One region of the Dialister pneumosintes genome, then DNA from elsewhere that is predicted to be linked to it. Evidence: a T-box and tRNA genes for the amino acid it is inferred to sense, from the RefSeq annotation. Region 1 holds a T-box; the other holds one or more tRNA genes.
The links. A T-box is a leader RNA that pairs with one kind of tRNA and senses whether it is charged. The one in region 1 lies ahead of thrS (threonine--tRNA ligase), so its partner is inferred to be a tRNA-Thr.
Positions count from the first base shown of each region.

Region 1 (4,419 bases):
GTATCGCTGACAACACGTACTTCTCTAGCACGAATTTGTTCATTGATACTAAGTTCCTTAGCTATTATTTTCACCTCCGAATACAGGTTTGCCCAATATCTTATCTGTTTTGACACCGGAATCCTCTGATTATTGCAAGTAAAAGCGGACGACCTACGTCGCCCGCTTCAAGTTCACACGTTAACCTTAGTAGCTATGCGCCTTGTAAGGTGAGAAGCGGATGACTTCTTCTTGCAATTAATACATTACATATAATACGCCATTCATTCTTACTTGTCAAGAATAATTTAAACTAAATCATCACGAAGAGCTCGATGTGCCATACCTACGGCTACTTCATTGAAATGTAATACCCCCACACCAATGTATATAGCTACACAAAGGTGTTCCTTCCAACGAGCAATCCCAAGCTTTCCTCCTACATTCATTCCTAAAGCCTTGATTTTAACTTGATCAATAGCAGACTCCACAGCGCCTAATACAGAGCCATCCCCTACATGTGTGTCTGAGATAACTTTTTGCCTTTGTGCCGCTACAATAGCTGATTCGTAAATTTTAGGAAGAATATCAAGAAAACGTCCCCCAAAATTTACAGCTACAGCCTGTATATCCTGCTCTTTTAATTCATCACGAAGAGCATATTCTTCTTTTCTATTCTCAGTAAGTGCCATGCGTAATGCAGCACGACCAATATCACTACTTTGTAACATGATTAGTCCACATTTCTATTTTTTATTTCGCACATAATGTTTGAAATAAAGGAATCTATATCAATACTTCCTTGATCTCCCACTTTTCTACGGCGAACAGAAACTTGATTTGCTTGTACTTCTTTGTCCCCAATAATTAGCATATAAGGAACTTTTTCCATCTGTGCTTTGCGAATCTTATATCCTAAAGTATCATTATTTTCATCAATTTCAACACGAATATTCGCTTGTAATAACTTGTCAGCTACCGATTTCGCATATTTCATTTGTTTTTCAGAAACAGGAATAATTTTTGCTTGCACAGGAGCTAACCAGACAGGGAATGCACCGGCAAAGTGTTCCGTTAAAATACCGATAAAGCGTTCCAAACTACCATATCCGGCACGGTGAATCATTACTACACGATGTTTTTCTCCATCATCCCCAATATAATTTACATCAAAACGTTCCGGAAGTTGCATATCCATTTGGATGGTACCACATTGCCAAGTACGTCCTAATGAATCTTGAATATGGAAATCGAGTTTAGGCCCATAGAAAGCACCATCACCTTCATTAACCTTATACGGAACTCCCGCCTGTTCAATGGCTTCACGCAACGCATCCGTTGATAACTCCCATAATGCATCATCGCCCATTGAATTTTCCGGACGAGTAGATAATTCAACATGATAGCTGATTCCAAACGGTGCATATAAATCTTTAAACATCTTCAACGTTTCAATAACGATGGGTTTCATATGTTCTCTTGTCATAAATACATGTGCATCGTCTTGTGTAAAATTACGTACACGGAATAATCCATGCAATGCTCCATGAAGTTCATGACGATGTACCAATCCAAATTCAGCTACACGTCTTGGTAAATCCCTATAGCTTCGCTGCTGTGTTTTAAAGTATAGAATTCCTCCCGGACAGTTCATCGGCTTAACTGCATAATCTTCTCCGTCAATCTTTGTGAAATACATGTTTTCACGATAATGGTCCCAATGTCCGGACTGTAACCACAAATCTTTAGAAAGAATAATTGGTGTTTGTATTTCTTCATAACGATATTTCTTAAGTAATTCACGTTCAAATTCAATTAATTCATTACGAATCGCCATTCCTTTAGGGTGAAAGAATGGGAAACCAGGTCCCTGCTCTTGGAAACTGAATAAATCTAATTCTTTCCCTAACTTTCTATGATCACGTTTAGCAGCCTCTTCACGAACGTACAAGAAATGTTCTAAATCTTCTTTATTATAAAAAGCTGTCCCATAAATACGCTGTAGCATTTGATTATTTTCATCGCCTCTCCAATAAGCTCCTGCTACGGTCATTAATTTATAAGCTTTAACCTTACCGGTAGAACGCACATGAGGTCCTGCACAAAGATCCACAAAGTCTCCCTGTGTATAAAAAGACAACAAAGCATCTGCCGGTAAATCTTCAATCAATTCCACTTTATAAGGTTGCCCTTTTTCCTTGTAATAAGCGATAGCCTCTTCTCTACTCTTGTAAGATTTTTCAATAGCAAAATTGGACTTTATAATTTTGGACATTTCTTTTTCAATTGCTGCGAAATCTTCTTGGCTAAACTTGTGTTCCGACTCTATATCATAATAGAAACCGGTATCAATAGCCGGACCAATTGCTAACTTTACATCCGGAAATAAATGTTGAATAGCTTGTGCCATAACATGAGATGCCGTATGTCTCAGTGCATATAGTCCTTCTTCTGATTCTTTTGTAAAAAACTCTACCTGTGCTTCATCAACAATAGAATCTCTCAAATCAGCCAATTCACCATTCATCTTTGCAACAACAACTTCTTTTGCCAAACTATTTGAAATAGATTTTGCTACTTCAAATAAGGGAATTTCTTTTTCAAATTCTAATTTTTTCCCATCTTTTAACACAATAGATACCATACCCTACCATCCTTTCTACAATAAAAAAACTTTCATCCCACTAAGGGACGAAAGTTAAATTCCGTGGTTCCACCCAAATTAAATCTTACGATTCACTTTAGAAGCTATAACGGTGCTAACCGAGAAAACTTACTTCATTCAGTTTCCCTGCTCAAGAGTGGTAAAGTTTAACTTACATAATCTGTTCACACCAAACACAGACTCTCTTGCTATGCTACCATTAAACTTCATGTCTCTTTCACTACATTTATATTTATATCTTACACCTTTTAACATTTATGTCAAGAACCCATATGCTTATGAATATTACAAAAATATTCATAAGTCACTTTTAGTCCATCTTCTAAACTAACTTCCGGTTTCCATGACAACTGATAACAAGCTCTTCCATTTGCTAAAATAGACTTATAAATATCTCCGGCACGTGGACTTGCATATTCTTTATTGATGTTTTTCCCTGTAATCTTTTCAAATATATAAATAAGTCCGTTAAGTGAAATTTCGCTTTCTGTTGATAAATTGTATATTCGATTTACATTTTTTGTCAGCAAAGATTTATAAATGCCATTTGCTATATCTCCTGCATAAATAAAATCTCTGGTTTGATTTCCATCTCCATAGATAGTAATTCCTTTATCTGAAGATATACAATTAGCAAAAATGCTAATTACTCCACCTTCACCACTATCCACCTGACGTTCACCATAAACATTGGAGAATCGAAGTACAACATAATCTAAACCGAAAGACTCTTTATATAGTTGTAAATATTTTTCCGCTGTTATTTTTGACAATCCATAAAAAGACATCGGTTTTAAACATTGGGACTCCACAACAGGAAGATATTCTTCCTGAACATCTCCGTAAACAGCTGCCGTGGAAGAAAAAACTATTCTTTTTACACCATGTTTACGTGCAATTTCCAACAAATGAACAGTTCCTAATACATTCTGCATACAATCAAAAGAAGGATCTTTCATAGAGGTACTTACTGTAATTTGCCCTGCTAAATGTACTATGGCATCAAAATTTCCTTTAGAAAAAACTTTTTCCAACTGCACATCATTAATGTCCATTTGAACAAATGAAGTACCTGCAGGTAAATTCTCTATTTTCCCTGTACTAAGATTATCTACGACTGTTACGTTAATTTTTTCTTTTTGTAACTTACGCACAACATGCGAGCCTATAAACCCCGCACCACCGGTTACTAATACATTCATATTTTTCCTCCTATCTATTAAAAAGATAGTAATTAAAGTCATTCATAATATATTTATTATATAACTACTGATGATAATTCCCATGTATAATTTGCAATCTCATTATACATCAATCATAAAAATAAGACAGCTAAAAGCTGTCTTATTTTTATGAAATACTTTGTACACACTCTAATGATAAATAATATCCCTCTTCATTTTTTTGTATGGTACCGTAAAAACTTCCTCTTTGCCCAAGTGGAATATAAGCCCCATTCATATGTACTTTAATTTCTTGCATTTGAGAATCCCAAAAATTCATAATATTCTCTTTATAAGTAGTTACGTTACGCCCAGTTAAATATACTTTTGTACCTATAGGGAGAATCCCTGATTGTAAAACACGCGCTGAAATATATACATAATTTATTAAATCACTTTCAGTAATATTCCCGGGATTTACTACAAAAAAGTGTTTATTTTCACTTTGTGGTAACGGATGATAAAAAGCTTTATCTCGTTCAATCTCCAAAAGCACTTTAGGTGACTCTATCGAAGAATTATTTGCCTTATAAGTAAAATATTCCTCATCAG
Region 1 covers NZ_CP017037.1:390,873-395,291, reverse strand. Annotated here, with positions in the region: gene infC (translation initiation factor IF-3) at 1-74, opposite strand, end outside; gene BCB69_RS01975 (HutP family protein) at 288-710, opposite strand; gene thrS (threonine--tRNA ligase) at 713-2,623, opposite strand; T-box leader at 2,664-2,874, opposite strand; gene BCB69_RS01965 (NAD-dependent epimerase/dehydratase family protein) at 2,905-3,846, opposite strand; gene BCB69_RS01960 (hypothetical protein) at 3,995-4,419, opposite strand, start outside.

Region 2 (4,419 bases), 250 kb from region 1:
CAAGCACTTATTGTAGTCAACATTGCATGCTAAAAACACCAATATCAGAAAGATTATAACATTCTTTACTTTTCACTGCAAGAATTACTTATGCCTCTTAATTATTCTATCCCTTACTTTGACCTATTCTACTCTTCTCTATCGGCTTCTCCTTCTCATACCCCCCCACTTTAAAAAGAGAGAAGGTTTCCCTCCTCTCTTCTCTTTTCACAATTCTTATAAAGTTTTATTACTTAATAATCTTTGCTACTACGCCTGCACCTACTGTACGGCCACCTTCACGAATTGCAAATCTCTGTCCTTCTTCCATTGCAATTGGGGTAATAAGCTGTACGCTCATTTCAATGTTATCTCCCGGCATGCACATTTCGGTTCCTTCCGGCAATCCGATGTTTCCGGTTACGTCTGTCGTTCTAAAGAAGAACTGTGGACGATATCCATTGAAGAACGGTGTATGACGGCCGCCTTCTTCCTTAGTCAATACATATACCTGTGCGGTAAATTCTGTATGTGGCTGTACGGTTCCCGGCTTAGTTACTACCTGTCCACGTACAATGTCATCACGGTCAATACCACGAAGCAATGCACCTACACTGTCACCTGCCATTGCCTGATCCAATGTCTTTCTAAACATTTCCAATCCGGTAATAACGGTTTCGGTTGGCTTTTCCTGAAGTCCTACGATTTCTGCTGCGTCCCCTACCTTCATGGTACCACGTTCTACTCTACCGGTTGCTACGGTACCACGTCCGGTAATAGTAAATACGTCTTCTACCGGCATCAAGTATGGCTTATCAGTATCACGTTCCGGAGTCGGGAAGTAGTCATCTACACTCTGCATCAAATCACGGATTGCCTGTTCATACTTAGCATCTCCATTCAATGCACCAAGTGCAGAACCTACAGTAATTGGAGTGTCATCGCCCGGGTAGCCATATTCAGAAAGAAGATCTCTTACTTCCATTTCTACCAAGTCAATCAATTCCGGATCATCTACCTGATCTGCCTTGTTCAAGAATACTACGATAGATGGTACGCCTACCTGCTTAGCCAACAAAATGTGTTCACGTGTCTGTGGCATTGGACCGTCTGCTGCAGATACTACCAAAATAGCTCCGTCCATCTGTGCTGCACCGGTAATCATGTTCTTTACATAATCAGCGTGACCTGGGCAGTCTACGTGTGCATAATGACGTTTTTCGGTTTCATATTCAATGGTAGAGGTATTAATGGTAATACCACGTGCTCTTTCTTCCGGTGCTTTATCAATGGATGCATAATCCAAGAAATCTGCCTTACCTTCATCTGCCAATACCTTGGTAATTGCCGCAGTTAAGGTAGTCTTACCATGGTCTACGTGTCCGATAGTACCAATATTTACATGTGGCTTTGTTCTTTCATAATGTGCTTTTGCCATTTTTATTTCCTCCATTATAAAAAAGTTTTTTGCTTTACTTATTATACATTCTTATACTATGTTTCACAAGAAGAAAGCAATAAAAAAGACCCCTAGGGTCTTAATGTCATTTTGGTGGCGGTACAGAGACTTGAACTCCGGACACAGCGGGTATGAACCGCTTGCTCTAGCCAACTGAGCTATACCGCCATGGAGCTGATAACCAGGATTGAACTGGTGACCTTATCCTTACCAAGGATACGCTCTACCGACTGAGCTATATCAGCAAAGCTATATTAAGCAAAATAGTTTTGCGAAAAAACATGGTTGCGGGGGTAGGACTTGAACCTACGACCTTCGGGTTATGAGCCCGACGAGCTACCAACTGCTCCACCCCGCGAAAAATGGTGGATGGAATAGGATTTGAACCTATGTAGGCGTGAGCCGGCAGATTTACAGTCTGCTCCCTTTAACCACTCGGGCATCCATCCATATGGAGCTGGCAATAGGACTTGAACCTACGACCTGCTGATTACAAATCAGCTGCTCTACCAACTGAGCTATGCCAGCAGATAAGTGACGAAAGTTATTGTACAAGAAACAATTTACATTGTCAAGCATTTTTTATTTCATCATTAGGTTTGTTTCACATTCCTATCACGTTTATTGATTATACCATTCCACAATATAATTGTCTATATTTTTAGTAAAATATTTGTTCCATCAACAAATGTTTTCTTCCTCTCGTTTTTGGATATGCACCTTTTCATTCATATCTCTATTTAATATCTTTTTTGTGCCTTTTATAAATTTAGGACGTGCAATTAAAAGTACTCTCTCACAATTACAACATTTTATTCGCATATCCGTCCCTAACTGCACAACTTCCCACTCTTGAGATCCACATGGATGCTTTTTCTTCATCTGCACTATGTCTCCAATTTTATATTGTATAAATTTCATAACTCCCCCATTATTTACAAGCTATGCATCTATTGGTACTAACAAAAACTGAAAAGGTAGATATGTAGCTCCTGCAATGACAAAATGTAAATGCAAATCCTGACCCGCATGCCATACCCCCATAGACCAAGTATCTCTAATTGTTTTTTCTCCAAAATATCTTCTACGACCTTTTACTTCATAAACCAAAGGCAAAGATTTTTCCTTAATAGTAAAAACGCCTTCATAAATCCCGCCTAAAGGATTGAAATATAGTCTATACTGTCCTTTACCACAAGTATGAATTATTACATCATATGTCATTCCAAAGTTTCCTGCATTGACACGTTGTTGCCCATCCAGTTCATCATACCCTTGATAAAATAAATCTTCTACCCCGTCACCAATAATCAATTTCCCCGGGCCACTACTGATATCCCAACAAGAAATGCTTTCTTTTATAACAGATAAAGGAAAAATTCCACGTCTATCATGTGCATCTGCTTCTAAAATTTTTGCATTTTCAATTTGGTTTATTTGTTCTTTTATACTTTTATCTTTTACAGGTAAAATAGCCACACCAAAGGTAACCGGGTTTAAAGTTTCCACATCTATTATTCCACTTGCCAAGTGTGCCTCAGGAATAAATTGTGATTCACCGGTTGTTAAAATAGTAAGTGTATCTGCTTTTAAAGAAATAGTTTGTTCCACTTCTTCTTTTTTATCTCTTGCTTCCACCTTGGATAAAGTTCTTCCTGTATGAATGTAATCTAAACTTGTATCCCCTGTTATATTCCTTTTTACTTTGAGGATGGTGTCTTTATTACTGTTTACATAAGTTACAATTTGTGCAATTCCACCCGTATCATTTACATTGTAATAATAAATACGTCCCTTACCTTGCATAGTTCCTCTAGCCAAAATACCATAAGAAGATGGATATTCAGGACTGTCTGAAATAAGCATATCCCCCTCACTCAGAGTAGTTCTCATAGGAATACTTTGATATTCCAAATCTACGACCGATGAAATATTTATGGCATGACTCGCCATAGGTATTATCCATAATAATAGACTCAAAAGTTTTTTAATGTACTGCAACTTAATCTCACCTTTTATTCTAAATTATTTTCAGATTTTATTTTTTTAGCAATAGCAGAAATCTTTTGAAATCTATGTGCCAGTCCCGATTTACTAATATCTAACAACTCCGCCAATTCTCCTAAAGACAAATAAGGTTTTTTCAATCGCATCTCTGCTGCCTCTTTTATCTTAGGAGAAAGTTCGGTAAGATCCATGTATTTCATAATAAGTTGCACCTGCTGAAATTGTCGTAATGCAGCATCTACAGACTTTTGCAAATTGGCAGTTTCACAATTTACCTGTCGATTGACTCGATTTCTCATATCTTTCATTACTCGTACATTTTCAAACTCCATATAGCAATGTGCAGAACCGATAAGTTGTAAAAATCGGCCCACTTCATCCCCATCTTTTAAATAAATAATATAATCATTTTTTCGCTCTGTTAATTTGGGATGTAAAGAAAGCTCTTTCATTACCTTTGATATTTCTTCTGCAAAAATAGATGACTTAGTAACTAATTCTAAATGATAATCACTTTGTGGACGACTAACTGTCCCACCACCTAAAAAAGCTCCTGCCAAATAGGCTTTCTTCTCTTCTTGTGTTTTTAAATTATTATAGTCATTAATCTTTCCCAATGACCAAATATCCATTTTCTCTAAGAAGTGATTCCCTCCTTCAAAAGGTAATACAGTCAATGTATATACATTCTTTTTTCGAAGTCTGCGGCCTTGTCTCACCAAAATTGCCGGTTCTAAATTAAAATCTTTTTTTAATGAAATAAGAACACGACGTGCTACAGCGTTACTACTCGTTGAAAAATCCAGCCCCCATTTCCCTTCTGTACCGGTAATCACCGTTCCACTCATACGCAAAAGAGCAAGAAGCTCAGCTGTCCTACACGCCGTATTTTCTCTTGGCAAACGGGCCAACTCATTTTTAACTTCTTCTGTAAATGACATGGTCAGTTTCCTTTCAAATAAGCTTTTAAGCTA
Region 2 covers NZ_CP017037.1:144,719-149,137, reverse strand. Annotated here, with positions in the region: gene tuf (elongation factor Tu) at 230-1,417, opposite strand; tRNA gene BCB69_RS00705 (tRNA-Met) at 1,530-1,606, opposite strand; tRNA gene BCB69_RS00700 (tRNA-Thr) at 1,608-1,683, opposite strand; tRNA gene BCB69_RS00695 (tRNA-Met) at 1,721-1,796, opposite strand; tRNA gene BCB69_RS00690 (tRNA-Tyr) at 1,802-1,887, opposite strand; tRNA gene BCB69_RS00685 (tRNA-Thr) at 1,891-1,966, opposite strand; gene BCB69_RS00680 (DUF951 domain-containing protein) at 2,120-2,359, opposite strand; gene BCB69_RS00675 (hypothetical protein) at 2,381-3,391, opposite strand; gene whiA (DNA-binding protein WhiA) at 3,454-4,386, opposite strand; gene BCB69_RS00665 (gluconeogenesis factor YvcK family protein) at 4,389-4,419, opposite strand, start outside.
Region 2: it has a tRNA-Thr gene. The T-box ahead of thrS (threonine--tRNA ligase) is inferred to sense a tRNA for this amino acid. The anticodon was not compared.